2 regions of the Kitasatospora sp. NPDC094028 genome follow, and region 2 is predicted to be linked to the other one. Evidence: riboswitches for the same ligand, from Rfam matches in the RefSeq annotation. Region 2 holds a riboswitch; the other holds the start of a gene.
What was found. A riboswitch is a leader RNA that binds a small molecule or an ion and turns the genes downstream of it on or off. The one in region 2 is predicted to bind thiamine pyrophosphate.

Region 1: another riboswitch for thiamine pyrophosphate. It lies ahead of thiO (glycine oxidase ThiO); the one in region 2 lies ahead of ACPC54_RS03505 (purine-cytosine permease family protein).

What each region holds. Positions count from the first base shown of each region.
Region 1 covers NZ_JBMVFA010000001.1:254,976-269,623, reverse strand. Annotated here, with positions in the region: gene ACPC54_RS01195 (transglutaminase TgpA family protein) at 1-194, shown strand, start outside; gene ACPC54_RS01190 (SCO2097 family morphological protein) at 314-703, opposite strand; gene ACPC54_RS01185 (methyltransferase domain-containing protein) at 1,160-1,912, opposite strand; gene ACPC54_RS01180 (SAV_6107 family HEPN domain-containing protein) at 1,971-2,531, opposite strand; gene ACPC54_RS01175 (DUF4126 domain-containing protein) at 3,070-3,678, shown strand; gene ACPC54_RS01170 (phytoene desaturase family protein) at 3,690-5,213, shown strand; gene ACPC54_RS01165 (hypothetical protein) at 5,228-6,133, opposite strand; gene metF (methylenetetrahydrofolate reductase [NAD(P)H]) at 6,297-7,211, opposite strand; gene ACPC54_RS01155 (polyprenyl synthetase family protein) at 7,395-8,501, shown strand; gene thiE (thiamine phosphate synthase) at 8,533-9,180, opposite strand; gene ACPC54_RS01145 (Rv2175c family DNA-binding protein) at 9,180-9,545, opposite strand; gene ACPC54_RS01140 (NAD(P)/FAD-dependent oxidoreductase) at 9,611-10,810, opposite strand; TPP riboswitch at 10,965-11,077, shown strand; gene thiO (glycine oxidase ThiO) at 11,081-12,256, shown strand; gene thiS (sulfur carrier protein ThiS) at 12,253-12,462, shown strand; gene ACPC54_RS01125 (thiazole synthase) at 12,465-13,262, shown strand; gene pknB (Stk1 family PASTA domain-containing Ser/Thr kinase) at 13,359-14,648, shown strand, end outside.
Region 2 covers NZ_JBMVFA010000002.1:93,065-107,712, reverse strand. Annotated here, with positions in the region: gene ACPC54_RS03515 (ATP-binding protein) at 1-98, opposite strand, end outside; gene ACPC54_RS03510 (glycerophosphodiester phosphodiesterase family protein) at 548-1,372, opposite strand; gene ACPC54_RS03505 (purine-cytosine permease family protein) at 1,463-2,878, opposite strand; TPP riboswitch at 2,871-3,018, opposite strand; gene ACPC54_RS03500 (S1C family serine protease) at 3,251-5,224, shown strand; tRNA gene ACPC54_RS03495 (tRNA-Ser) at 5,303-5,390, shown strand; gene ACPC54_RS03490 (MerR family transcriptional regulator) at 5,542-6,369, shown strand; gene ACPC54_RS03485 (MFS transporter) at 6,418-7,743, shown strand; gene ACPC54_RS03480 (FAD-binding oxidoreductase) at 7,740-9,104, shown strand; gene ACPC54_RS03475 (hypothetical protein) at 9,561-9,890, shown strand; gene ACPC54_RS03470 (pyridoxine/pyridoxamine 5'-phosphate oxidase) at 10,337-11,101, shown strand; gene ACPC54_RS03465 (EamA family transporter) at 11,180-12,244, opposite strand; gene ACPC54_RS03460 (DUF1906 domain-containing protein) at 12,397-13,269, shown strand; gene ACPC54_RS03455 (hypothetical protein) at 13,331-14,506, shown strand; gene ACPC54_RS03450 (long-chain fatty acid--CoA ligase) at 14,636-14,648, shown strand, end outside.

The DNA.
Region 1 (14,648 bases), on a different contig from region 2:
GCCTGCGGGCCAACGCCGGCCGGGCCACGCGGCTGCGCGCGCTGCTGCTGCCGCCGTCCTCGGTGCAGATGTGGTGGCGGGCCTCCGACGCGGTGGGGGCGGGCCGGGCCGCGCTCGGCGCCCGCGTCCACCGGGTGTCGGCGGCCGTCCTCGGGCCGGTGCGGCGGGTGTTCACCCGGCGCCCGAAGCCCTGAGCCCCGGGGCACCGGAGCCGAGCGCTCCGGGGCCCCGGGCCGGGAACGGCGAAACGGCGAAACGCCGGGGCGGGCAGTCGGATCGACTGCCCGCCCCGGCGTTTTCGGCTTCGGTGGGGTCAGAACCCGCCGGTCTGCTCGTCCCGGCGGCGCTGCCAGCGCTGCTCCACCCGGTCCATCATCCCGGCCTTGCGGCGCGGTGCGGCGGCCGGACGGGGGCCGGAACTCTGGCCCGCGGGCCCCCGCCGCCAACCGGTCACGGCGAACACCGCACATCCGAGCATCACCAGGAAGCCCACGACACTGACCCAGATCTGGTCCGGGACGACCATGCCGCCCATCAGCAGGCCGATGCCCACCACGAAGCCGGCGACGGCCAGGTAGACCCGCCGACGGGTGTAGGTGCGCAGCCCGGATCCTTCGAGCGCCGACGCGAATTTGGGATCTTCGGCATACAGCGCTCGCTCCATCTGGTCGAGCAGTCGCTGCTCGTGCTCCGAGAGCGGCACGGAGTCCTCCTACTCGTCGGTCGCGGGTGCGACCGGTCCGCCACCCCGGTCGGGGCGGCCAGTCGAAATCAGCCTTGGGGCACGTGGTCGGACGCCTGTGCGGGGGCCCGGCCCGTGTCAGCCATATGCCCCACGCGTCCGGCGGTCATGCTTTCCGGCTTTACCCAGATCATACGGTCCGCGAGCCGGTTCCGGAGTGGTCTGCGCCGCGTGGGACGAGCCGCTTCGGCCGGTCGGGGCCGCACCCGGCTCAACGCCGCGCGAGCCGGACAAGTGCCCGAACGGGTGGAATCGGCCCGGACCTGGGGAGCTTCACGAACGGGCCACGGCGCAGCCCGAAGCGGCCGGAGGGCGTCCGCACGGCGAACCGCCGCCGGACGGTGTGCGAACCGTACGGCGGCGGGTGGCCTGAGCCGCGGCCGGGCGGCAGGCCCGGCGGCGGGCTCCACGACGGGTTCAGGCCAGGGTGGCCAGCAGGTGCAGCTGGGTGGCGACGGCGTGGAACGCGGGCTGGGAGGCGGCCGCCTCCTCCAGCTTCAGCAGTGCCTCCAGCGCGCCCGGCTCGGTGTCCACCAGCACGCCGGGGACGAGGTCGGCGAAGACCCGGACGCCGTGCACCGACTCCACCCGCAGACCCGCGGCCTCGGCCAGCCGGCCCAGCTCCTCGCCGGTGAAGCGGCGCGGCATCGGGTCCTGCTCGCCCCAGCGGCCGTCCGTGGCGGAGAGCACGGTACGGGCCTCGGTGAAGTGCCCGGACAGCGCGCGGGCCAGCACGGCGCCGTTGCGGTTGGCGGCCAGCAGGCTGACGAACCCGCCCGGGCGCAGGGTGCCGGCCAGGCTGCCGAGCGCCTCGGCCGGGTCGTCGACGACCTCCAGCACGCCGTGGCAGAGCACCGCGTCCACGCTGCCGGCGTCGACCACCTCGGGCAGCGTCTGGGTGTCGCCCTGGACGGCCCGGACGAGGTCGGTCACCCCGGCCTCGGCGGCCCGGCGCTCCAGCGCGAACAGCGCGTCCGGGCTCGGGTCGACCACGGTGACCCGGTGGCCGAGCTTGGCGACGGGCACGGCGAAGTTGCCGGTGCCGCCACCGGTGTCGACCACGTCGAGCACCGGCCGGTCCAGCTCGGCCGCCCGCTTCTCCAGGGCTGCCCGCACCACCTCCCACACCACGGCGGTACGCAGGGAACTGCGGGGACGCGTCGGGTACACGGTCGGGCTCCTTGGCACGTGGAGTTCGATCAGAACGCCTCCACCTTAGACCGGGTCGTCACACGCTCCGCTCACCCCCGGTCGGGTCACCGGCGCCCAGCGGCAGCCGGGGTGCGGGCGGGGCCGCGCGCAGGCCGAGCAGCCGCTCGACCAGCCGCAGGAACAGGGCGGAGTTGCGGATCAGGTCGTCGGCGTCGCGGGCGGAGGCGGCTCCCCTGATCCCGGCCTCGGCGGCGGCCCGGCGGCGGGCGCCGGCGCCGTAGTAGAGCGCCCACTCGGCGAGTTCGGGGGCCACCTCGGGCAGCACCTCCCAGGCGCTGCGGATCGCCTTGCGCCGGCGCGGGTTCTTCTCCGGCCGGCCGCGCACCGCCAGCACGGCCGCCACCGTGCGCAGTGCGGCCAGGTGGGCGGTGGCGTAGCGCTCCAGCGGGTCCTCCAGCGCCCGGGCCCGGGCGAGGGTGCGGTGCGCGTCGGCGAGCAGGTCGAGGGCGGCGGGCGGCGCGGCCGTCCGGCGCGGCACGGGATGGACGTCCCCGCCGGCGGGGCGCGGGCCCCGGTCGTACGGCAGGGCGGCGGAGTGGAGGCGGGCGGTGACGGGCTCAGGATGGCTGATGGTCATGGTCTCCCCCGTTCCGAGGCAGCGCGCGGACCGGGTGGCCCGTGCTCCTCCATCGTGAACGGCACCACTGACAACGCGGCCCGGACAGCATTCCGGCGGCGGGCGCGGACCGTTCCCCCGCTCCGCGCCGCCGCCGTGTGCCCCGCTCCGCCGTCCCCCCGCGGGCGGCGGAGCGAACTCCCCCCGGGTCGGCCGGTCTCCCCCCGGCCCGCTCCGCCGCCCCGTGCCGGCGGTGCGGGGCCCGTGACCGGCGCCCTCGGCGGACCTCGCCACCGTCCACCGGCCGTCGCGGCCCGTGGACGGACGCGTCCGCCACCCGGGCGGTCGGACGCCCGACGCGCCGGCCTCCCGGGTGCCACCACTCTCCCGCCCCGGCGGGTGCGCGGGCATCCGCTGCACTACTCAACCCCGGATCTGAGTACCCGTACTCAGATCCGCCCGACCGGCCGGCCGCCCCGGGAACCGCCGCGACCTGCGCGGACGTCCCGGTCCGCGGGCCGGTACGGTACGGCCCGGAGTTGCGAACCATGGGAGTGCGATGACGATCGTGCCGCTGATCTTCACCAGCGGGCTGGCCAGTGGCATCAACGCGTACGCGGTGGTGCTGCTGCTCGGGCTGCTGGGCCGCTTCGCCGGCGCGGAGTCGGTGCCGCCCGCGCTGGAGCGCACGGACGTGCTGGTCGCGGCGGCGCTGCTGTTCCTGCTGGAGGCGGTGGCCGACAAGATCCCGTACGTGGACAGCGTCTGGGACGTGGTGCACACGGTGATCCGGCCGGTCGCCGGCGCCACCGTGGGCGTGCTGATGGCGAGCCATGACCCGGGGTCGCTGGGCGAGGTCGCCGCCGGCGCGGTGGGCGGCACCACGGCGCTGGTCACCCACCTGGTGAAGGCCTCCCTGCGGATGGCCGTCAACACCTCGCCGGAGCCGGCCAGCAACATCGCGGTCAGCCTGCTGGAGGACCTGTCGGTGGCCGGCCTGGTCACCCTGGCGATCTTCCACCCCTGGCCGGCCGCCGCGATCGCCGCCGTCCTGCTGGCGGCCGGTCTGCTGCTGGTCTGGCTGGCGGTCAGCCGGATCCGGGCCTTCCGGGCCCGCCGCCGCGAGCGCCGGGCCGCCCGGGCGGGGGTCCGGGTCCAGGGCGCTTAGGATCGGGTGCCATGGCAAAGATCGTCGTCATCGGTGCAGGAATGAGCGGGCTCGCGGCGGCCTCCCGGCTGGCGACCCTCGGCCACCGGGTGACGGTCTGCGAGGCGAGCGGCACGTACGGCGGCATGGTCGGCCGGTACGAGCGCGACGGCTTCGCCTTCGACACCGGTCCCGGCCTGCTCACCCTGCCCGCCGTCTACCGCGACCTCGCGCTGAAGACCGGCAAGGAGCCGCTGGAGCAGCTGGTCGAGCTGACGCCCGTCGACCCGGAGAGCCGGCACCTGTTCCCGGACGGCACCGACCTGACCCTGCCCAACGCCTCGCGCGGCGGCGTCAGCCAGGCCCTGGACGCCGCCTTCGGCGCCGGCTCGGGCGCCCGCTGGAGCGCCGTGATGAACCACGGCCGCACGGTCTGGGAGGCCACCCGGCGCCCGCTGCTGGAGGAGCCGCTGCCGTCCGAGCGCGGCGTGCTGACCCCGGCCGACCGCGCGCTGTTCGACACCGACCCGTACCCCGTCCCGCCGCGCACCGGCCTGGCCCGGCTGCGCAAACCCGTCCGCTGGACGCTCGACACCGTGGCGCACCGGCAGCTCGACGGCCACCCGGGCCTGACCGCCCTGCTGGGCGAGCCCGCGCTGCGCTACGGCCTGACGTCCGGGCAGGCGCCGGCCGGGGCCGCGGTGCTGGCGTACATGGAGCAGTCCTTCGGCGTCTGGTACGTCCGGGGCGGGCTGCGGGCGCTGGCGGACGCGGTGTACCGGCGCTGCGAGCTGCGCAAGGTCGCGTTCCGCTTCGACACGCCCGTCACCCGGGTGGTCGTCGAGGACGGCCGGGCGTGCGGCGTCGAGACGGCGGACGGCCGGATCGACGCGGACGTGGTGATCTCCGCGATGGACACCGGCGCCCTGTTCCGCCAGGGCCTGGCCGACTGGCCGGGGGTGCCGCCCGAGGACTGGGAGCCGGTCGAGGTGCCCGGCCGGTTCAGCGTGCTGCTGGCCCTGCGCGGCGGCCGCCCGGCCGGCACCGTGCACCGGACGGTCGTTCACGCGGCCGATCCGGCCGCCGAGGCGAACGCCCTCACCCTCGGCGAGCCGCCCTGCGAGCGCCCGACCGTCCAGGTGCTGCGCCCGGACGACCCGACGCTGCGCCCGGACGACGCGCACGAGAGCGTGGTGCTGACCGCGACCGTCCCGGCCCAGGGCGAGGTCGACTGGACGGCCCCCGGCTTCGCCGAGCACTACGCCGACCGGCTGCTCGCCCACGTGGACGCGGCCGGTCTGGGCCTGCGCGAGCGGGTGCTGTGGCGGGTGGTGCGCACCCCGGAGGACACCCGGCGGGAGACCGGCGCGCTGTTCGGCGCCGTCGCCCAGCCGGTGCTCGCCGGCTCGGTCGCGCCGTCCTCCGGCCTGAAGGCCGCCAACGAGTCGCCCGTCCCCGGCCTCTACCTGGTCGGCGGCGGCGCCCACCCGGGCGGCGGGCTGGCCCGGGTCGGCATGTCGGCCTGCATCACCGCCGGCCTGATCGGCCCGGCGTAGCCCCGACCGGATCCCTAGCCCTGCTGCCAGGTGTTCTGCTGCTGGTAGCCGTAGTGCTGGTCGTAGCCGGGCTGCTGCGGGATGCCCTGCTCGGGCTGCCACTGCTGCTGGGCGTTCGGGTCCCACCCCTGCTGCTGGTGCTGCGGCTGGGCCTGCTGCCACTGCTGCTGGTCGTAGCCGGCCTGGTAGGCGCCGGCGTACGGGTCCTGCTGCTGGTGCTGCACGTCCTGGTGCTGCTGCGGGTAGCCGCCGTACGCCTGGTCGTAGGAGGCGTAGGCCGGCTGCTGCTGGGTCTGCCACTGCTGCTGGTCGTAGCCGGCCTGGTAGGCGCCGGCGTACGGGTCCTGCTGCTGGTGCTGGAAGTCCTGGTGCTGCGCCGCCTGGTGCTGCGGGTCCTGGTGCTGGGGCTCCGGCTGCTGCTCGTAGTAGCCGGGCGCGTAGACGCCGTCCTCGGCGAGGCCCTGCGGCTCGAACGCGGCCGTCCGTTCGACCTCCGGGACGTCCTCCGCCACCGCTTCCGCGACCGCTTCCGCCTCCTCCACCGAGCCGACCTCGCCGACCCGCTCCGCGGTGGCCGCGGCCGCTGCGGTGACGGCGGCGCCGCCGGTCAGGGCGCCGAGCAGGGGCACCTTGGCGAGCGGTCCGGGCAGGCTCCCGTCCGGCTTGCGCAGGGACCAGCCGGCCTGGTAGCCGCGCTTGACCGAGAGGGTGACGAAGGTCTGGCCGACCGCGAACAGGACGGCCCCGGCGCCGATCACCACGACCGAGCCGAGCTTCATGCCGGCGGCGACGCCGAGGAAGCCGGCCAGCGCGAGGACGCGCCAGTGCAGCGGCGCCCGGTTCTGCAGCAGCACCTCGGCGATCAGCCAGAGCGCCACCACCGCCAACGCGACGTACAGCAGCAGGTACCCGATGCCCATCCGCCCGCTACCTCCAGTCGCGTGCCCGCGCGCGCCGCGCGTGTGCGGCGACTGTACCGGTTCAACGGCCGAGGTACCGCATCGCGTTCCCGCCGTCCCGGGCGCCCGGCCGCACACGACCGAGCCCGCCTCCGGCGTGCCGGTGGCGGGCCCGTGGACGGCGTCAGCGCTGGTGCAGGCCGAGGTTCTGGTAGATCTCCAGCGTCGCGGTGGAGTGGTTGAGGGTGATGAAGTGCAGGCCGGGCGCGCCCTCGGCGAGCAGCCGCTCGGCCATCGCGGTGGCGTGCTCCATGCCGATCGCCCGCAGCGCCGCCGGGTCGTCGATGGCCGAGCGCAGCCGGGACTCCAGCTCGGCCGGGAAGGCCGAGCCGCTGAGCTGCGGGAAGCGCTCCAGCTGCTTGGCGTTGGTGACCGGCATGATCTCCGGGATGATCGGCGTCTCGCAGCCCGCCGCCGCGACCCGGTCGCGCAGCCGCAGGTAGTCGTCGACCTCGAAGAACATCTGGGTGATCGCGTAGTCCGCGCCGGCCCGGATCTTCCCGACGAAGTGCCGGATGTCGTCGTCCCAGTTCGTGGAGCGCGGGTGCATGTTCGGCGAGGCCGCGACGCCCACGCAGAAGTCGCCGATCCCCTTGATCAGCTCGACCAGCTCGTACGCGTAGGTGACGCCCTCGGGGTGCCGGACCCACTCGCCCATCGGGTCGCCGGGCGGGTCGCCCCGGACGGCCAGGACGTTCCGGACGCCCTGGTCGGCGTACTGGCCGATGATGTTGCGCAGTTCCGCGATCGAGTGGTCCACGGCGGTCAGGTGGGCCACCGGGGTCAGGGTCGTCTCGGTGGCGATCCGGCCGACCATGTTGACGGTGCGCTCGCGCGAGGAGCCGCCGGCGCCGTAGGTCATGCAGACGAAGTTCGGGTCGAGCGGTTCGAGCCGACGGATGGCGTCCCAGAGCTTCTGCTCGCCCACCTCGGTGCGTGGCGGCATGAACTCGAACGAGAAGGACCGCTTGCCGGCCGCCAGCAGCTCGCGGACCGTCAGTGCGCGGTCCGTCCGGGTGGAAGCGATACCGAGTGCCATGCTGACAGGCTATCGGCCGGGTTCGGGCGGCCGACAACCCGATCCCACTGGGTGAGACGGCCGCTGGGCGGTATTCCGGCTATGTCCGGCCGTGGCCGGTACGGCCCCGGCGGCGGCTCGCACGGATGTTCCCAGCCACCCCGCTACGCTTGCTGCACCCGAGTGAATCAGCGGAGCCCCATCGTGACCTCGTCCAGCAACCGGCCGGCCAACCCCATCGACGTGGAGGACGTCCGTACCCGCGTCAACGACGCCCTCGCCGAGTTCATGGACGGACAGGCCACGCTGCTCGACAAGATCTCGCCGCAGCTGGCGCCCGCCACCGAGGCGCTGCGCGACTTCCTGCTGGACGGCGGCAAGCGGCTGCGCCCGGCCTTCTGCTACTGGGGCTGGCGCGCCGCCGGCGGCCCGGCGACCGGCGACGGGATCGCCCACGCGGCCGCCGCGCTGGAGCTGCTGCAGGCCAGCGCCCTGGTGCACGACGACCTGATGGACCGCAGCGACACCCGCCGCGGCCTGCCCTCCGTCCACCGCCGCTTCGAGGCGCTGCACCGGGAGAGCGGCTGGCGCGGCGACCGCGAGCAGTACGGCGCCTCGGCCGCGGTGCTGCTCGGCGACCTGCTGCTGATCTGGTGCGACGAGCTGTTCCTGCGCTCGGGCCTGGAGCCGGCCGCCGTGCTGGCCGCCAAGCCGGTGTTCGACCTGATGCGCACCGAGGTCATGGTCGGCCAGTACCTGGACGTGCTGGAGCCGGTGGCCGGCGACTCGGCCGACGACGGCGCGCTGGAGCGCGCGCGGACGGTGCTGCACTACAAGTCGGCGAAGTACACCATCGAGCGGCCCCTGCAGGTCGGCGCCCTGCTGGCCGGCGCCGGGCCGGAGCTGGTCGAGGCGCTCGGCGCGTTCGGGCTGCCGCTCGGCGAGGCCTTCCAGCTGCGGGACGACCTGCTCGGCGTCTTCGGGGACCCGGCGGTCACCGGCAAGCCCGCCGGGGACGACCTGCGCGAGGGCAAGCGCACCCTGCTGGTCGCGCACGCGATGCGCGGTCTGTCGGCCGAGGAGGCCCGGCACCTGGACCGGCGGCTCGGCGCGCCGGACCTGGCCGCCGCCGAGGTCGTCGAGCTGCGCGAGCTGGTCGCCCGCAGCGGCGCGCCCGAGCGCGTGGAGCAGCGGATCGCCGAGCTGATGCGGCAGGCCCTGGCCGCGCTGGCGGCGGCGCCGCTGGCGGACGAGCGGGCCCGCGAGGTGCTGCTGGCGCTGGCCGAGGCCGCCACCGTCCGCAAGTACTGACGGACGGCGACGGCCCCTGTGCTCAGCGGGTTCAGACCGCCGCGCGCACCCGGCGGGCGAGCTCGGCGGCGGCCGCCCGCGGGTCGTCCGCCGCGGTGATGGCCCGGACCACCACGATCCGGCGGGCGCCGGCCGCCAGCACCTCGTCGAGGTTGCCGAGGTCGATCCCGCCGATCGCGAACCACGGCCGGTCGGTGGGCTGCTTCGCCGCGTACGAGACCAGGCCGAGGCCCGGCGCGTAGCGGCCCGGCTTGGTCGGGGTGGGCCAGACCGGGCCGGTGCAGAAGTAGTCCACACCCGGCTCGGCGATCGCCGCGTCCACCTCGGACTCGGCGTGGCAGGAGCGCCCGATCAGGACGTCCTCGCCGAGGATCGCCCGGGCGGCCGGCACCGGCAGGTCGTCCTGGCCCAGGTGCAGCACGTCCGGCCGGGCCGCGTGGGCGACGTCGGCGCGGTCGTTGACGGCCAGCAGCTTGCCGTGCCGGTGGCAGGCGTCGGCGAAGACCTCCAGCGCCTCCAGCTCCTGCTTCGCCTCCAGGCCCTTGTCGCGGAGCTGGACGATGTCCACCCCGCCGGCCAGCGCCTCGTCGAGGAAGTCAACCAGGTCGCCCTGCTCGCGACGGGCGTCGGTGCACAGGTAGAGCCGGGCGTCCGCCAGACGGGCGCGGCGGTCGGTCATCACAGCGCCATGGCCTGGGCGCGGCGCTTGACCTCGGTCGCGCGGTTCTCCCACAGCGCCTGCACCGGGGTGCCGGGCAGCGACGCGTCCTCGGTGAACATCCACGCGATGATCTCTTCGTCGCTGAAGCCGCTGTCCCGCAGCACGGTCAGCAGGCCGACCAGGTGCTTGACCGGGCCGTCCTCGTCGATGAACGCCGCCGGGACCTGCAGCGACTTGTTGGGACCGCGGCGGACCGCGATCAGGTCACCCTTCTTGACCATGTTGCGGACCTCGGTGACCAGCACACCCCACCGCTCGGAGATGTCGGGCAGGTACAGCCACTCGGGGACCAGGGCGTCAGTCTTGGCATCGATCTCACTCACGGCACCAGACTGCCACCTCCGCACCGGTCCGCGCACCAAGGGCCCGGTCACGGGCACCCGTGAGGTCAGCGCGCCGCCGCCTTGAGCGGCACCTCCGGGTCCGCCGCGCGGGCCGGATCCAGCGCCGTGCCGCGCTCGATCAGCTTCCGCCCCTGGGTGAGGTCGCGCGGCCGGTCCACGGTCAGCAGCGCGCTCGGCACGCCGTCGCGCAGCCAGAGCACCGCCCAGGAGGCGTCCTGCGGGCTGCCGCGCCACAGCAGCTCGTCGCCCTCGGCGTGCCGGCCGGCGTACTGCACCATCCGCCCGAACTGCTCGGACCAGAAGTACGGCACCGGGTCGTACGCGGGCGTGTCCGCCCCGAGCACCGAGGCGGCGGCCGCGTCGCCGGACTGCAGGGCGTGGTCCCAGTGCTGGACGGCCAGCCGGGCGCCGGCCCGGGCCGACGGGTAGCTGACGCAGTCCCCGACCGCGAGGACGCCGGGCAGGCTCGTGCGCAGCCGGCCGTCCACGACGACGGCGCCGCTCGCGTCCAGCTCGACGCCGGAGCCGACCAGCCAGCCGGTCGCGGGCCGGGCGCCGACGCCGACCACCACCTCGTCGGCGGGCAGGTGCGAGCCGTCCGCCAGCCGCACCGCGCCCGGCTCCACCGCCTCGACGCCGACCCCGCAGCGCAGCCCGATCCCGGCCTCCGCGTACCAGGCGGCCATCGCCGAGCCCACCTCGACCGGCAGCGCGCCCGGCAGCGGCGCCGGGCCCGCCTCCACGACGGTCACCTCGCAGCCGGCCTGCCGGGCGGCGGTCGCCACCTCGGCGCCGATCCAGCCCGCGCCGACCAGCACCAGCCGGCGGCCGGGGCGCAGCAGCGCGCGCAGCGCCAGGGCGTCGTCCAGGGTGTGCAGCAGGTGGGCCCGGTCGGCGCCGGGCAGGGCGCGCGGGACGGCGCCGGTGGCGATCACCAGCGCGTCGTACGGCAGCTCGCCGGCGTCGGTGTGCAGCACGCCGGGGGCCAGGCCGGTGGCGCGGCGGCCGAGCAGCAGCTCGACGCCGAGCTCCTCGTAGTCGATGTCCAGGGTGGTGGCGTCGGCCTTGCCGAGCAGCACGTCCTTGGAGAGCGGCGGCCGGTCGTACGGCGCGCGCGGCTCCTCGCCGACCAGCACGATCCGCCCCCGCCAGCCGCCCTGCCGCAGCTTCAGGGCGCACTGCGCCCCGGCCAGCCCGGCTCCGACGATGACGACCACCTGGTCCGTTCCGCTCAGCTCTGCCACGCCCGTCACTGTACCGAGGGGTCTCCGCGGCCCCGCCGGCCCCTCCACCGCCCGCCCGCCGCACGGGTCTTCGGCCGTCCCGCGGGCCACCGCGCGCGGGCCCGTCCGCCCTGCGTACGGGCCTTCGGCCGGGCCGACCCCCGGCGTTAAGGTGGTGGCACCACACGGGAGCCCGGCGGACCGGGCTGAGAGGCGGGCTGGCACGGCCCGCGACCGTCCGAACCTGATCCGGGTCATACCGGCGAAGGGAGAAGAGCAGCTTTGTCACGCTTGCCATCAGGCGCCCGCGCGGACGTGCTGGTGATCGGCGGGGGCATCATCGGCCTCGCCGTGGCCTGGCGCACCGCGCAGCGCGGCGCGGGGACCGTGATCGTGGTCGACCCCGCCCCCGGCGGCGGGGCCGCCGGGGTCGCGGCCGGGATGCTCGCCCCGGTCACCGAGCTGCAGTACGGCGAGGAGCCGCTGCTGCGCCTCGGGATGGCCTCGAACGAGCGGTACGCGGCCTTCGCCGCCGAGCTCTCCGAGGCGAGCGGCGGCCTGGACACCGGCTACCGCCGCTGCGGCACGATCGCCGTCGCGCTGGACTCCGACGACCGCGCGGAGCTGCGCGAACTGCACGCCTTCCACCAGCGGCTGGGCCTGGACTCGACCTGGCTGACCGGCCGGGAGGCCCGCCGGCTGGAGCCGATGCTCGCCCCCGGCGTGCGCGGCGGCCTGCACGTCGCGGACGACCACCAGGTCGACCCCCGCCGGCTGCTCGAGGCCCTGGTCGTCGCCTGCGAGGGCGCGAAGGTGCTGCTGCACCGCGCCGAGGCGGTCGAGCTGCTGGTCGAGGACGGCCGCGCGGTCGGCGCCCGGCTGGGCTCCGGCGAGACCGTCACCGCCGACCGGGTCGTGCTCGCCGCCGGCCCGCACAGCCACCGGCTGGCCGGCCTGCCCGAGGACGTGCTGCCCGCGATCCGCCCGGTGAAGGGGCAGGTGCTGCGGCTGGGGATACCGGACGCCTACCGGCCGTTCCTGTCCCGCAACGTCCGCGCCGTGGTGCGCGGCCAGCACATCTACCTCGTCCCCCGCGAGAACGGCGAGCTGGTGGTCGGCGCGACCACCGAGGAGCAGGGCTACGACACCACCGTCACCGCCGGCGGGGTCTACGAACTCCTGCGCGACGCCCACGAGTTGGTCCCGGGGATCACCGAACTCCCGCTGCTGGAGACCTCGGCCGGGCTGCGCCCGGGCTCGCCGGACAACGCCCCGCTGCTGGGCCCGACCTCGCTGCCCGGCCTGGTCGCCACCACCGGCCACTACCGCAACGGCGTGCTGCTCACCCCGGTGACCGCCGACCTGCTCGCCGACTACCTGACCACCGGCGAAGTCCCGGAGCTGGCACGGCCGTTCACGCCCACCCGGTTCGCCCAGGACCACCCCGTCACGAAGGCCTCCGCATGACCGAGATCGCCCTGACCGTCAACGGCGAGCCCCGCCGGCTGCCCGCCACGACCACCCTCGCCGAGCTGGTGGCCACCGTCAGCGCCGCCAACACCGGCGTCGCCGCCGCGCTCAACGAGGCCGTGGTGCCCCGCAGTTCGTGGTCCGAGACGTCGCTCAACAGCGGCGACCGGATCGAGATCCTCACCGCCGTCCAGGGAGGCTGACCATGGCCGACGACCTGCTGACCATCGCCGGGACGACCTTCTCCTCCCGGCTGATCATGGGCACCGGCGGCGCCCCCAGCCTGGAGGTCCTGGAGCGGGCGCTGCTCGCCTCCGGCACCGAGCTGACCACGGTGGCGATGCGCCGGGTGAACGCGAGCACCCAGGGCTCCGTGCTGGACGTGCTGACCCGCAACGGCATCCGGGTACTGCCCAACACGGCCGGCTGCTTCACCGCCGGCGAGGCCGTGCTGACCGCCCGGCTGGCCCGCGAGGCGCTCGGCACCGACTGGGTGAAGCTGGAGGTGATCGCCGACGAGCGCACCCTGCTGCCCGACCCGATCGAGCTGCTGGACGCCGCCGAGACGCTCGTCGACGACGGCTTCACCGTGCTCCCGTACACCAACGACGACCCGGTGCTGGCCCGCAAGCTGGAGGACGTCGGCTGCGCGGCGATCATGCCGCTGGGCTCGCCGATCGGCTCCGGCCTGGGCATCCGCAACCCGCACAACTTCCAGCTGATCGTGGAGAGCGCCAACGTCCCGGTGGTCCTGGACGCGGGCGCCGGCACCGCCTCCGACGTGGCGCTGGCGATGGAGCTGGGCTGCTCGGCGGTGATGCTCGCCTCCGCGGTGACCCGCGCCCAGGACCCGGTGCTGATGGCCGAGGCGATGCGGCACGCCGCCGAGGCCGGGCGCCTGGCCCACCGGGCCGGCCGCATCCCGCGCCGCTTCCACGCCGAGGCCTCCTCCGCGATGGCGGGCCGGGCGGACCTGGACACCCGCGAGCACCCGGCCTTCTGACGGCCGGGGCCCGGTAGGCCGTGTCACAAGCCGGTCCCGGAGCGGTGTCCGCCGGGATCGGCCTCCGGCCGCGCCACTAGACTCCCCCGGGTGGACATGGCATCGCACGACCCGCTGATCGGTACCCTGCTCGACGGCCGGTACCGGGTCGAGCAGCGCATCGCGGCCGGCGGGATGTCCACCGTGTACCGGGGCACCGACACCCGGCTCGACCGGGTCGTCGCGCTCAAGGTGATGCACCCGCAGCTGGCCGGCGACGAGGGCTTCACCGCCCGCTTCATCCGCGAGGCCAAGGCCGTCGCCCGGCTCACCCACCCCAACGTGGTCAACGTCTTCGACCAGGGCGCGGACGCCGGGCACGTCTTCCTCGCCATGGAGTACGTCCCCGGCCGCACCCTGCGCGACCTGCTGCGCGACCGCGGCGCGCTGTCGGTGCGGGCCGCGCTGGACGTCCTGGAGCCGGTGCTGGCCGCCCTCGGCGCCGCCCACCGGGCCGGGCTGGTGCACCGGGACGTCAAGCCGGAGAACGTGCTGATCACCGAGAGCGGCCTGGTCAAGGTCGCCGACTTCGGCCTGGTCCGGGTGCTGGGCAGCGCGGACGGCGCCCCCACGACGGCCACCACCGCGACCGGCGCCACCGTGCTCGGCACCGTCTCCTACCTGGCCCCCGAGCAGATCCTCCCGGACGCGTCCACCGACCAGCGGGTCGACGTCTACGCGGCCGGCATCCTGCTGTACGAGATGCTCACCGGCCGGCGCCCGCACACCGGCGACAACCCCGTCCAGGTCATGTACAAGCACCTGCACGAGGACGTCCCCGCCCCCTCACTGGTGGCCCCCGCCGTCGCCCCGGCGCTGGACGCGATAGTCGCCGGCGCCTGCTCCCGGGCTCCCGAGGCCCGCCCGTACGACGCGGTCGAGCTGCTCGCCGCGCTGCAGCGGGTGCGCCGCGGCCTCACCCCGGCCGAGCTGGACGCCGAGCCGCCCGCCTCCACCCGGCCCAGCCCGCGCTACCCGACCAACGAGCCGACCTCGGTGATCCAGCCGCTGCCCCGGCCCGCCGACGCCCCGCCGACCGAGCGCACCAGCGTGCTGGACGTGCCGCCGGAGTTGCTGGACCAGCTGCTCGCCGAGCCGCGCCCGTACGACGAGCCGACCCCGGCCCGGCCGCGCCGGCCGCGCCGCCCGCGCCGCCTCCCCCGCAAGCCGCTGATCTGGGCCTCCGTGCTGACCGCCCTGGTGCTGGCGGTCGGCGGCGCGACGTACGGCCTGACCCAGGGCCTGTACGGGCCGGTGCCCGGCATGCTCGGCAAGGACCGCGCCGAGGCGCAGCGCCTGCTGGACGACGAGGGCATGCACGGGAGGTTCGTCGAGGTGTACAGCGAG
Region 2 (14,648 bases):
ACGCCGACCAGCACCTGGTCCACCACCTCCGCGCGGGCGCCGCGGCCGAGGGCCGTCAGCGGGCCGAGCGGACGGGCGTACCGGCAGGCGTTGCTCAACAGCTCGGAAAGGATCAGTACGGCATCATCAATGACCGGTTCCGGTATCTGCCGGTCACCCAGATCTCGACGCAGTCGGCGCCGTGCGACCCCGACACTCGCTGGGCCGTGCGGCACTGCCATGGTCGATGAAGTCGGCACTTCGCGCGCCACCATCAACGCCACCCCCGGACCTCCTTCAGCGTATGCCGAGGGAGAGATGCCCCTTGGTAATGCGTCGGAAACGACCGTCCGGCGATCCCGGCGGCCCATTTCCGGCGGCACGACGGACGGTGGACGAGAGGTCATTCCGCGCTCACCCTCCGTCGCCCGCGCGGAAGAATTCCGGCAATAACGTGCCCGGAAGGTTTGACTGCCGACCGAAACGTTCAGGTTGGCCGAGGACGTCGTTCCCGGCCCGGCGGATCACCGCCGGCGCGCGGGCCCGGACCACCCCCGCGCGGCCCGGCTCAGCGGCCGAGCTGCTTCAGCACCTCGGCCGGCCGGTTGGTGATGATCGCGGACACCCCGAGCTCCAGGCACAGCTCGACGTCGGCCGGCTCGTCCACCGTCCACACGTGCACCTCGTGCCCCAGCTCGCGCAGCCGCGGCACCAGGTCCGGCCTGGCCCGGATCAGGTCGATGCCCGGCCCGGCGATCCGCGCCCCGCCCGGCAGCGGCCTGCCCTCGCGCAGCCGGCCGAGCAGCGGCAGCATCCGCTCGATCAGGAAGACCCGGCGGTAGTCCGGCGCGGCCTCGGCCACCCGGGTCAGCGCGATCGAGGAGAAGCTCATGATCCGGGCGGACGGGCGGTCGCCCTCCCGCTCCGGGCCGATCTTGAACCGCTCCAGCATCGCCAGCAGTTCGGCCTCCACCCGGCCGCGGAAGCGCACCGGGTGCTTGGTCTCGATCGCCAGGTCCACCGGGCGGCCGCAGTCCACCACCAGCTCCAGCAGGCGCTCCAGCCGCAGCACGCCGCGCAGCTCCGGGTCGGTGCTGGGGCGGCCGGTCTTCCACGCGCCGAAGTCGTACGCCTCCAGCTCGGCGAGGGTCATCGCGGAGACGGTGCCGCGGCCGTTGGACACCCGGCCGATCCGGCGGTCGTGCACGCAGACCAGGTGGCCGTCCGCGGTGACCCGGACGTCGCACTCGACCGCGTCCGCGCCCTCGTCCAGGGCGCGCCGGTAGGCCGCCAGGGTGTGCTCGGGCAGGGCGTGGGAGGAACCGCGGTGGGCGATCACCTGGACGGGCGGCGCGGTGCGCGCCGCCGCCGAGGGCAGGTCTTTGCTGGTCACAGCGCTAACGATAGGCGGCGGAAGTGAAGCGGAGGCGAAGACGGTCCCAACCTGCGGGGCCGTCTTCGCCTCCGGACGCCGTGCCCGGGGTCAGCCCCGGCCGGTGCGGCGGGTGAGCGGGGTGAGCGCCCAGGTGGCCAGCGCGGGCACCAGGAAGGCGAACAGCGAGGCCGAGGTCCACTCCTGCGGCGTGAAGTGCAGCGTCTCCTGGGCCGAGGTCCAGAAGCCCGTCCACCAGTCGGCGACCTCGGTCGGCGCGAGGAACTGGTAGACCGCGAAGCCCAGCACCCACGGCAGCAGCATCAGCCAGCGGGACGGCGCGTCGGCCGCGAGGTTCCAGCCGGACCGGCCCGCGCCGAAGAAGTAGTCCACCGCCAGCACGGCCAGCAGCGGCACGAACACCGAGCCGATCAGGCCGAGGAAGTTGCTGTAGGTGTCGGTGAACCGGTCGATCCGCAGCGCCAGCACGGTGGTCAGCAGGCCGATCGCGCCGCTCAGCACCCGGCGGTCCACCCGCGGCAGCAGGTTCTGCACCGACATCGCCGTCGAGTAGACGTTGGCGAAGGACTGGTCGGTCTCGCGCAGCACCAGCACCAGCAGGAACAGCCATCCGAACGACACCCCGAGGAAGGAGTCGAAGATCTTGTTCGGGTCGCCGTCCGACTGCAGCAGCGCCATCAGGCCGAGCACGTAGCACCAGACCTGGGCGACCGTGTAGCCGGAGAAGCTGCCCCAGAAGGCCGACCGCGCGGTGCGCGAGTGCCGGGTGTAGTCGGCGGCCAGCGGGACGAAGGAGATCGACACCGCGATCATCGTGTCGGTCGCGTGCAGGAAGCCCGTCCAGTTCCCGGCGCCCGGGTCCGGCACGCCCTGGCGGCCCAGCTGGACGGTGAAGTACACCATCGCCACGGCCACCGCCCCGGCCACGAACCGGCGCAGCACCGCGATCGAGCCCAGCGGCCAGATGGTCAGCGCGGTGGTCAGTGCGCCGGCGAGCAGCACGAACAGCCAGCGGTAGCCGCTGGTGTGCGCGACGGTCTGCGCGCCGGCCGAGATGGTCAGCAGCTCGAACACGCCCCAGCCGACGCACTGGACGATGTTCAGCACGGTCGGCAGGTACGACAGCCGGGTGCCGAACAGCCCGCGCAGGTTCGCCATCGCGGGCGCGCCGGTGCGGGCGCCGATCAGCGCGGCCACGGCGAGCATCGCGGTGCCGACCGCCGTCCCGGCCACGATCGCGGTCACCGCGGCGGCCAGCGACAGCTCGCTGTCCTTGGCGCCGAGCACGGTGGCGGCGGTGGAGAAGCCGATCAGGCTGACGCCGAGGTTCATCCAGAGCGCGAAGTGGTCCCGGAAGCGCAGCGTGCGCGGCGGTTCGGTGTCCAGGACGAGCGGGGCCTCGGCCCGTCCCGGGTGGTCGAGCACGGCGGTCGGCGCGGCGGCCGGACCGGGGAAGTCCTTGGACGCGGGCGCGCCCTCGGAAGGGGATGGCGAAGCAGGCGGCACGGCCGATACTCCCTACGCCGGCATTACCCGGACAGGTTCCGGCGGTCAGCGCCCCCTCGACGGTTCGCCGTCAGTCCAGTGGCGTACCGTCGACATGCGCACTCTCAGCCTGGTGGGTCCAAGCTCCCGCGTGTCAGTTTGGAGCGACAGGCTAACCGGCGCCGGGGGGTGAACACCAAGGCCAGGGGTGCGCGACCCGCATTGCGGGACGCCCGCCGGGGTGGGGGAGCGGCCGGTCGCCCGAGGTCAGCGGGCCCGAACGTCGGTGGCGGCTAAGGATTCTTATGAGTTCTTCAGAGGGGTCCTTACGGCGATCGAATCGGCGGTGCGAAAAACTATGGTCCTTGGTCCTGTCAGCTATGGAGGTCGTCCGTGAGCACCGAGCGCGAGGTTGGGCCCACCGGGCCGCAGGGGGAGCAGCCCTCGGGCAGCCAGGGAGCGGACGCTCCCGCTGCCGACGCCCCTGCTCAGGGCGGCGGGCACAAGCCGACCATGGCGTTCAGCCGGATCCCGGACCCGGCGGCGAAGGCCGGGCCGGAGCCGGCGGCCGAGCCGGTCGAGGCCCCCGCGGCCGACGCCGCGGCCGCGGCCCCCGCTGACGGCGGGCACAAGCCGACCATGGCGTTCAGCCGGATCCCCGACCCGGCGGCGAAGGCCGAGCCGGCCGAGGCCGCTCCCGTCGCGGCCGCTCCCGTCGAGCCGGCGCCGGCCGAGGGCGGGCACAAGCCCACCGTCGCCTTCACCAAGGTCCCCGCGCCGGAGGCCCCGGCGGCGCCCGCCGCCGAGCCCGTCACCGCGGCGCCCGCGGCGGCCGAGTCGGCCGAGCCCGCCGTCGACCCCGTCACCGGCTACCTCGACGCGCCGCCGCCGGTCCTGCCGCCCGCGCCGCCCGCCGCCGCGTCGGCCGCCCCCGTCCCGGCCGCGCTGCCGCAGGGCGACAACCCGTACGCCACCCCGACCCACGGCGTCCCGGCCGCCGGCGCGCAGGACCCGTACGGCGCCGCGCCCGTCCCCGGCGCGGACCCGTACGGTGCGGCGCCCGCGCCGATGACCGGCGGCCCGGCCGCGCACGCCCACCACCCCTTCGGCGCCGGCCAGCCGCTCGGCGGCTGGGGCGCCCACGACGCCACCGGCGGCCCCGGCCACCCCGGCGGCCCGGCCGGCCCGCTCGGCTACCCGGCCGAGTACCCCGGCGGCCCGCAGGGCCCGTCCGGCCCGCGCAAGAAGCGCGGCGCCCTGGTCGCCCTGGTCGCCGCCGTCGCGCTGGTCGCCGGTGTGGCCGGCGGCGCGATCGGTGTGACCGTCGCGAAGAACGACGACAGCGGCAGCTCCGCGAACGACCACCGCAGCACCACCGTCCAGGCCAGCAACACCCAGAAGACCGAGCCCGCCCCCGGCTCGATCGCCGGCATCGCGCAGAAGGCGCTGCCCAGCGTCGTCACCATCAAGGCGCAGGGCAACGGCGAGTCCGGCACCGGCACCGGCTTCGTCTTCGACACCGAGGGCCACATCCTCACCAACAACCACGTGGTCGCGCCGACCCTCGGCGCCGGCGGCGGCAAGCTGACCGTCAAGTTCGCCGACGGCACCTCCTACAACGCCTCGGTGCTGGGCAACGCGTCCGGCTACGACGTCGCCGTGGTCAAGATCGAGAACCCGCCGAAGAACAAGCTGGCGCCGCTCCCGCTGGCCGACTCCGACAAGGTCAACGTCGGCGACACCACCATCGCGATCGGTGCGCCGTACGGCCTGGAGTCCACCGTCACCAGCGGCATCGTCAGCGCCAAGGACCGCCCGGTCGCCTCCGGCGACGAGACCGGCTCGCAGGCCTCGTACATGAACGCCCTGCAGACCGACGCCTCGATCAACCCCGGCAACTCCGGCGGCCCGCTGCTCGACGCCAGCGGCGCGGTGATGGGCATCAACTCGGCGATCCAGTCCAACGCCTCCGCCAACGGCCGGGCCGGCAGCATCGGCCTGGGCTTCGCCATCCCGATCAACCAGGCGAAGTGGGTGGCCGACACCCTGATCAAGACCGGCAAGCCCGTCTACGCCAAGCTCGACGTGCTGCGCAACGACGACTACAAGGGCGACGGCGCGCAGATCCAGACCCGCGACATCCAGGGTCAGCCGCCCGTCACCCCGGGCGGCGCCGCCGACAAGGCCGGCCTCAAGGCGGGCGACGTCATCACCAAGCTCGGCGGCGCGCCGATCGAGAACGGCCCCGCCCTGGTCAGCCGGATCTGGACGCACAAGCCCGGCGAGACCGTCGACGTCGAGTACACCCGCAACGGCCAGCCCTTCTCCACCAAGGTCACCCTCGGCTCGCGCGAGGGCGACCAGTGACCTCCGGCCACTGACCCCGGCCACCGGTGAAACCGTGTGCACCGAACCCCCGCGAAACCGTTAGGCTGACCTCCGCCTGGAGAGCTGCCCGAGCGGCCTAAGGGAACAGTCTTGAAAACTGTCGCATGGTGACCCCATGCCGTGGGTTCGAATCCCACGCTCTCCGCCGGTAGGAGAACACCTGCTCAGGGCGGGTGCCGAGAACATTCGGCACCCGCCCTCGGCGTTTGCGGGTGGGCCGGCCGCGAGCCTCCTGCGGGCCCGCCGCAGGCCGGAGTTGACCCTGACACCGTGGCAGGCGGTGGAGTGGAGACACCATGTTGACCATCGGAGACTTCGCCAGCCACGGCCGGGTATCGGTACGGATGCTGCGCCACTACGACGCGATCGGACTGCTGCGGCCCGCCCGGGTGGATCCGGTCAGCGGCTACCGCTCGTACGAGGCGGCCCAACTCACCCGGCTGAACCGGGTGATCGCGCTCAAGGAGCTCGGCTTCACGCTGCACCAGGTGAAGGCCGTGCTCGACGAGGAGCTGGGCGCCGCCGAACTGCGCGGGATGCTGCGCCTGCGGCGGGCCCAGCTCGCCGAGGCGATCGCGGCGGACGAGCAGCGGCTGACCCGGGTGGAGGCGAGGCTCCGAACGATCGAGAGCGAGGGACAGATGTCCGAGCACGATGTCGTGGTGAAGCCGGTGCCGTCCGTCCGAGTGGCCCAACTGACCGCCGTGGCAAGGAGTTACCAGCCCGAGGACATCGGGCCGGTGATCGGCCCGCTGTTCGCCGAGCTGTGCCGCCGGGTCGCCGAGGCCGGGATCGAGGAGACCGGCCCGTCCGTCGCCTGCTACCAGGACGGGCCGGACGGCGACGGCTCGGTCCTGGTCCGGGCCGCCGTACCGGTCGCGTCCTCGGTGCCGGGCGGCCGCGACGACTTCGAGGTCGTCGACCTGCCGTCGATCGCGGCGGCGGCGTCCGTCGTGCACCGCGGCCCGATGGACGCGGCGGTGGGCAGCTTCCAGGCACTGGCCCGCTTCATCGAGGAGAACGGCTACCGCTCGGCCGGCTACGCCCGGGAGCTCTACCTGGAGTGCCCCGAGGACCAGGCCGGGTGGGTGGTCGAGCTGCAGGAGCCGGTGGTCCGCCGGTAGCGGCGCGGCTTGCCCTCGACCTGGTCGAGGGTCCTAACGTCGCCCGGCGTGACCACCGCGACCGCTCCCGCCGGGGCCCCGCCGCACGCCGCGCTGCCCCGGCCGTACCTGCTCTGGCTGGTCGGCACCCAGGCCGGGCTGCTCGGCGACGCCGCGCTGTACTTCGCCCTCGGCTGGGCCGCCTCCGCGCACGGCGGCGGCGCGGCCGGGCTGGTGCTGACGGCGCTCACCGTGCCGCGCACCGCACTCGTCCTGCTGGGCGGCGCGGTAGCGGACCGGTACGGCGCCCGGCGGGTGATGCTCGTCGGGGACGCGGTGATGCTGGCCGCGACCGCCGCCCTGGCGGTCGCGGCCGGTGGCCGGGACGTGTCGCCGGCACTGCTGGTCGCGGCGGCGGCCGTGATCGGGACGGTCGACGCGTTCTACCTCCCGGCGAGCGGGTCGATGCCGCGCCGGCTGGTGCCCGCCGAACAGCTGCCCCGGGCGCTCGCGCTGCGGCAGGCCGGCGGGCAGAGCGCCGTGCTGCTCGGGGCGCCGCTGGGCGGCCTGCTGGTCGCCGCCGGCGGGCTGTCCGGCGCGGCGGCCGTGGACGCGGTCAGCTTCGGCGTCCTCCTGCTGGTCCTGCTGCGGGTCCGGCCGCCGATGCGCGCGGCGGGCCGGGAACCGTCCACCGGGCGTACCGGCGCTCTGCTGCGCGAGGCGGCGTCCGGGGTCCGGCTGGCGCTGCGCGACCCGCTGCTGCGGGCCGCGCTGCTGCTCACCGGCGCCGCCGCCGGGGGCGTCCTGCCGGTCGTGTCGCTGCTCGCACCGCTGCTCGCCCGGTCGCACGGCTGGGCGGCGGGAACGGCCGGGCTGGTCACCGGCGGACAGGCGGCCGGAGTGCTCGCGGTCGCGGGCCTGGTCGCCTGGCGCGGCACGCTGCCCCGCACGGGGGTCGGGGCGGCGGCCGGGCTCTGCGCGGCGTCGACGGGCATCGCGCTGCTGGCCCTGGCCTCGGCCCCGGTCGTCGCGGTGACGGGCGGCGCGGTGGCCGGCGCGGGATCCGGGCTGTTCGCGAGCCACCTCGGGCCGCTGGTGCTGGGTGGCGCCCCGGCGTCCCATCTCTCGCGCGTGCAGGCGCTGTTGACGCTGGTGCAGAGCCTCGCGCTGGTGCTCGCCAACGGCCTGCTCGGCCTGCTCGCCGACCGCACGGGCGCCGCCCTGCCCACCCTCCTGTGCGCCGTCGCCACCGCGGCCACCGGCCTCGCCGCCCTCGCCACCCCGGCCCTGCGCCGCGCCCGAGCCGGCGGCCGGGCGAGGCCCACTTGCCCGCCCCCTCCCCTCCGGGCAGAGTGCAGAGGCGGGGCGGCGGACGGTGAGCGGAGGCGGCGATGAGTGACCTGACGGACCGACTGGCGCAGGGCCTCCCGGCGGAGGCCGTGGTGGTGGATCCGGACGTGACCGCCGCGTACCGGCACGACATGGCGGGCTTCTGCGCCGCCGGCACGCCCGCCGTCGTCGTCTTCCCCGAGTCGGTCGAGCAGGTGCGGCACGTGATGCGCACCGCCACCGAGCTGCGCGTCCCGGTGGTGCCGCAGGGCGCCCGGACGGGGCTGTCCGGGGCCGCGAACGCCGTCGACGGTTGCGTCGTGCTGTCCACGGTGAAGCTGGACCGGATCCTGGAGCTGGACCCGGTGAACCGGATCGCGGTGGTCGAACCCGGCGTGGTGAACGCCGAACTGTCGCGCGCGGCGGCCGAGTTCGGCCTGTCCTACCCGCCGGACCCGTCCAGTTGGGAGTCCTGCACGATCGGCGGCAACATCGGCACCGGCGCGGGCGGGCTCTGCTGCGTGAAGTACGGCGTCACCGGCGAGTACGTGCTCGGCCTGGACGTGGTGCTGGCGGACGGGCGGCTGCTGTCCACCGGGCGCCGGACGGCCAAGGGCGTCGCCGGGTACGACCTGACCCGGCTGCTGGTGGGCTCGGAGGGGACGCTGGGCGTGGTGGTCCGGGCGGTGCTGGCGCTGCGTCCCGCGCCGGAGCCGCAACTGGCGCTGGCGGCGGAGTTCCCGAGCCCGGACGCGGCCGGGGAGGCGGTCTGCGCGGTGATGGCGAGCGGTCTGACGCCGTCGCTGATGGAGCTGATGGACGCGGTCTCGGTGCGGGCCGTCAACGAGCTGGCGCGGATGGGCCTGCCGGAGTCGACCCAGGCGCTGCTGCTGGTGGCCTTCGACGGGCCGGACCGGGCGGCCGAGTCGGCGCGGGTCGCGGAGCTGTGCCGGGCGGCCGGGGCGACGGAGGTGGTGCCGGCCGAGGACCAGGCGGAGTCGGACCTGCTGCTGGAGGCCCGACGGCTGGCGCTGCCCGCGATGGACCGGCTGGGCACGACGATGATCGACGACGTGGCGGTGCCGCGCTCCCGGCTGGCCGAGATGCTGAACGGGGTCGCGGCGATCGCCGAGCGGCACGCGCTGACCATCGGGGTGGTCAGCCACGCCGGGGACGGCAACACCCATCCGATCGTGATCTTCGATGCCTCGGACGAGGACCAGACGGTACGGGCGCAGCGCTCCTTCGACGAGATCATGGCGCTCGGTCTGGAGCTGGGCGGCACGATCACCGGGGAGCACGGGGTGGGGCTGCTGAAGCGGGAGTGGTTGGCGCGCGAGCTGGGGCCGGTGGCGCTGGACCTGCAGCGGCAGCTGAAGGCGGTCTTCGACCCGCTGGGAATCCTCAACCCGGGCAAGATGGTCTGATGTTCAACGCACCGGCGAAGCCTTCTTTTCGCACAGTCACACCCTCCCTTTCGGTATGACTTTCTGATCGTACAGAAATGGCTGGAAATATCGACACGGAAGGGTGATCGAACTTTTTGGGGGCGCATTCGCGAGGGCAGTGCGCCGGGGTGGTGCGCCCGGCGGCTTGCGCGGTGTCGGCGTGCCGCTCGGCGGGCGTCCCCGGCGTGGTCGCCGTTCGGGTGAAGTGCCAGCTCGGCGGCGGTGTGTCGGAGCGCTGTCCGTTCCCGTCGCCGTTGTTCGCCGGCCGGGTGGATATCACGCGAACGGGCGAAAAGAGTTCCGGGAACTCGCGCTTTGTCGATTTGTTGCGGAAGTCTGTCCCTCGGCGTCGCAGCCGTAGGCGTTCGTCTGGCCGGCGAACTCCCGCATATTCTGCTCGACCATTGCACGATTAACTGCTTCTTGGAGGCTTTCATGGATCGCATCCACACCCGCCGGGCGGCCGGGTTCCTGCTCGCCGCCCCGCTCGCGGCGGGGCTGCTGCTGGCGGGCCCCGGGGCCGCCGCCGCCGACAACGGCGCGGGCGCCGCCAGCGGCTCCAACGCCGGGGTGGTGTCCAACGTCGGCACCGGCAACGTCTTCGGCGGCGTCGACGGCAACTACGTCTCGACCCAGCAGACCGCGACCGGCTCGGGCGCCTCGAACCAGAACAACACCCTCGGGGTGAAGGACAACGCGGGGAACGTCCTGGCCGGCCAGGGCAACAAGAACATCAACGTCATCCTCGCCCCGGACTTCCACTGACCGCCCCGGGCACCACCGAGGGCGGGGGCGCCCGAGGTGGCGGGTCGCGGGTGAGCTGAGCACCCGCGGCGGGCCCGGAGCAGTCGCTCGGAGGACCGAGGACGAACCCAGGACGACCGTGGACCACGGAGGACGACCAAAGGACCTCGGAGGACACCGGAGGACGACAGCGGACGACGGAAAGACGACAAGCGCATGACCGGCCGGCGGAAAGGGTCTCCGCGAACCGGTTCCGTGGGCGGTGCCGACACCGGCACCGCCCGCCAGCGCGTTCCGGGCCCGCCCCACCCGCCCCCGCCTGCCCGGACGCGCCCAGCGAGGGCCCGGGCCCGGCGGCGTCGGCCCTCGGCGGTACGGTTGCGCTCCGACAGCGCACCGCGCGCCCGGGCCGACAGGACGGCCCGGCCGGGGTGGCGACCGCGGCGACCGGAGGGAAGGGGCACGCGATGGCTGAGGAGGAGGGCCTGACCGGCCCGCGCGCGGACCGGCCCGCACCGGAGCCGTACGCGCGACCGCTGCAGTCCGAGCGCACGTCCGGCCCGGGTTCCGTCCCCGAGCTGCTGCTCGGCCGCCCGCCGATGGCCCGCCCGCTGCCGAGCTTCGACCACGAGGCCGCCCCCGCCGAGCCCGGCCCGCTGTTCGTGCAGTGGCTCGCCACCGCGCTGGACGCCGGAGTGCTGGACCCGCAGGCCTTCACCCTCTCCACCGTCGACGCGGACGGCATGCCGGACGCCCGGGTGCTGGTGCTGCGCGACGTCGACGCGGTCGGCACCGGCTGGAACTTCTCGGCCACCGCGGACAGCCCCAAGGGCCGCCAGCTCGCCGACCACCCGGCCGCCGCGCTGACCGTCTACTGGCCGCAGCTGGGCCGCCAGGTGCGCGTGCGCGGCACCGTCGAGCGGGCCGCCGACCTGGTCGCCGCCGCCGAGTTCGCCACCCGCTCGCCCGCCGCCCGGGCCACCGCGATGGTCGGTCGGCAGAGTGAGCAGCTGGGCGCGCTCGGCGAGTTCGACGAGGCGATGGAGGCCGCCCAGCGCCGGCTGGAGGCCGCCCCGGACCTGGTCGCGCCGGGCCACGCGGTCTACACCCTGTGGGCGCACGAGGTGGAGTTCTGGCAGGGCGACACCCGGCGCCGGCACGTCCGGCTGCGCTACACCCGCACCGGCCCGGTCCGCACCCCGGAGTGGACCCGCACCCTGCTCTGGCCGTAACGCCGTAACGCCGTAACGCCGTAACGCCGTAACGCCGTAACGCCGTAACGCCGTAACGCCGCAGCGCCGCGGCGGCCCCTACCGCCGCCCGGTCAGCGTGGCGCCCACGCTGGCCGCCACCACGCAGCCGATCCCGGCCAGTTGCGGCAGCCCCAGCAGCTGGCCGAGCACCACCAGCCCGACCAGCGCGCTGACCGCCGGCTCCAGGCTGACCAGCACGCTGAACACCCGCTGCGGCATCCGGCGCAGCGCCGTCATCTCCAGCGCGTACGGGATCACCGGCAGCAGCACCGCGACCCCGGCCACCGCGGCGAGCAGCAGCGGCGGCGAGGCGCCGGGCGCGGTCAGCCCGTCCCAGGCCTCGCCGAGCCCGAACGGCGCCAGGGCGAGCGCGCCGACCGTCATCGACACGGCGAGCCCCTGGAAGCCCTCGAACACGGCGCCGACCCGGTCGGTGAACAGGATGTACGCCGAGTAGCAGGCGGCCGCCCCGAAGGCGTACAGCAGGCCGACCGGGTCCAGCGAGCCGCCGTCGCCGCCCTCGCCGAGCAGGGTCAGCAGGACGACCCCGGCCGCCGCGAGCAGCGCCCAGAGCAGGTGGCTGGCCCGCCGGGCGAAGAACAGGGCGACGGCCAGCGGGCCGAGGAACTCGATGGTCGCGGCGGTGCCCATCGGCAGCCGGTCGATCGCCCCGGCGAACAGGTAGGTCATCCCGGCCGAGGCCACGCCGAGCAGCGCGGCCGCGGCGAGGTCGCGCGGCCGCTTGCCGCGCAGCCTGGGCCGGGTGGCGGCGAGCAGGATGACGGCGGCGAAGCCGAGCCGCAGGAAGGTCGTGCCGCTGACCCCGAGCGGGCCGAACAGCGGCTTGGACAGCGCGATGCCGGTCTGCACCAGGAACATCGCGGCCAGACACAGCAGCGGCGCCGGGATCCTCTCCGGGCGCCGCAGGATCGTGCCGATCCGGCCGGTCGACCGGCCGGGGGCCGCCCCCGGGGGCGCCGCGGAGCCGGGCTCCCCGGCTCGTCGCCAGCTGCCCCGCTCGCCGGCGGGCTCGCCCTTGGGGGCGGGCGGCATGGCCAGGGCCTCGGCGACGGCGGCGGCCGACGTCGGGGCAGCGGTTTCGCTGGGACGGGAGGTGGGCATGCTGACGAGTTTGCCGTAAGGAGTGAGGGGCGAGCAAGCTCGTTACAAATATCGGGACGGATGCGGACGGGTGCGTCCGAAAGGGTGGACTCGCGGAGGCCCTGCGGCGTGGTTGCGGCGTTCGTCCGATGGTCCGTCAGTATCAAGGCCGGGTGCGCTATCTCCGCCCCGCGGCCCTGCTCGCCGCCTCCCTCGTGCTCCTGCTGGCCACCGGCGGGACGGGCGAGAGCGCCGAGGCCACCGCCCCGGCCGCCGCCGCCGTCCCGCGCATCCGGGCCGTCACCCTGCCCGACCGGGTCGGCCCGCCCAAGGTCCGCGACACCTGGTCCGGCCCCGCCTTCGACGCCTGCTCCGCACCCGCGCTCGACACCCTGCGGGCCTGGCGCGGCACCTCCCCGTACGGGGCGCTCGGCATCTACGTCAGCGGCGGCCAGCGCGGCTGCACCCAGCCCCGGCTCAGCGCCGACTGGGTCCGCCAGGCGCGGGCGATGGGCTGGCGCTTCCTGCCGGTGCACGTCGGGCTGCAGGCGCCCTGCGCCGACCCGACCCACAAGCCCAGGCGGATCGACCCGGCGAACGCCGCCCGCCAGGGCCGGGACGAGGCGGACGAGGCGGCGCACGCGCTCCGCTCGCTCGGCTTCGGCCGAGGCGCCCCGGTCTACCTGGACATCGAGTCCTACCCGGTGCGCGATCCGGCCTGCGGCCAGGCCGTCGTCGAGTTCACCCTCGGCTGGACCCAGGCCCTGCACGCGGCCGGCTACCGCTCCGGCTTCTACTCCAGCCTCGACTCCGGCGTCGCGGACCTGGCCGCCGCCGCCCGGGCCGGCAGCTCCCCGCTGCCCGACGCACTCTGGTACGCCCGCTGGGACGACCAGGCCGACACCGCCGGCTCCGGCCGGCTCGCCGCCGACCTCTGGGCCTCCCACCAGCGCGTCCACCAGTACCGGGGCAACGTCGAGGAGACCTACGGCGGCGCCGCCCTCACCATCGACCGCGACCAGGTGGACGGCCCGACCGCCGACTGACCGCCGGGCCGCGCCCGGATTGGGTGACTCCCCGTTCAGCGCAGACCGAAGGGGGACAGGCATGCCGCACGGCCGGGATCCGGGCGGCGCCGAGGGGTACGGCGCCGCACCGCGGCACAACCCGTACGCGCAGCCGGTGCCGAACAACCCGTACGCGCAGCCCGTACCGCCGCAGCCGTACGGCCAACAGTCTTACGTCCCACCGCAGTTCGACGCTCCGCCGGACCCGCGGCCGGCGCGGCCCGGCGGCTTCCCCGGCCCGCTGCCGCGCCGCAACCGCGCGCTCGTGCTGCTGCAGTTCGTCCTGCAGTGGATCTACGCCCCGCTCTGGATCCTCGGCCTGGTGCTGGTCTTCGTCGTCGTGCTCATCGCGGCCGTCGCGGACGCCGCGAGCATCGACGGCCCCAGCTCGGACGGCTGGCTCCGGGTCAACCGGAGCTTCATCCCGCCGCGCCGCCTCCGGGCCGAGCTCAGCGGCCGCCCGGAGGTCTGGGAGCGGTACGTCACGCCGGTCCTGGCGCGCCGGATCGCCGCCGCCGAGGCGAGGTACGCGGCCGGCGACGGCACCGTGCTGCCCGACCACGGCCGGGAGGTGCGGGTCGAGCTGGCGGTGCGGCTGTACCGGGGCCTCGGCGCGGCCGGCGTGGTCCGGCTCGCCGAGCGGCACGGCTGGCGCGGCGTCGAGTCCGGGGCCGACCCGCAGCACGTCCGGCTCGCCCGCGCCTTCCCCGCCCCGGCGGTGCCCCCGCCGTCGCCGCAGGATCCGCCGGCCGCCCCGGGCACCCCGTGGGGCCCGCAGCCGGTCCGCTTCGCGCCGCTGCTGCCGCTGATCGCGGTGGCGCAGCTCCTCTACGTCCCGGTGTTCGGCGTGCTGACCTGCTGGGTGAGCCACCCGGAGCCGGACTGGTGGGACCGCTGGGGCGCCCGCTGGACGGTCGGCCCGCGCGCCTTCCGTGCCGAGTTCACCAACAGCCCGGCCGCCTGGGAGCGCCACGTCCGCCGCATCCTCAAGCGCCACGCCAAGGCGCCGGACCGGCCCGCCGGCACCGCCCCGGACCCGGCCGCCCTGCAGCGGATCCGGCTCAGCCGGGCCACCTACCGGGGCATCGGCGCCCAGCGGGCCCTGCGCATCGCCGCCGAACAGGGCTGGCGGGTCGACCCGGCCTACCTCCCCGACCCCGCCCACAACCTCCACCTCGCCCGGCCGCTGTCGGGCGAAATCGGGGCGAATCCGTGATCCTCGCAACGAGGCCGGAGGGCTGACAGCGTGCGGGCGGAGCGGCACAATCGGGCACGTCCGCGCGCATTACCGCCCAGTAGGTGCCCGCAGGCGCAGCCGCCAGAGCCGCCCGGTCAAGGAGGACCCGTGTTCAGCACGA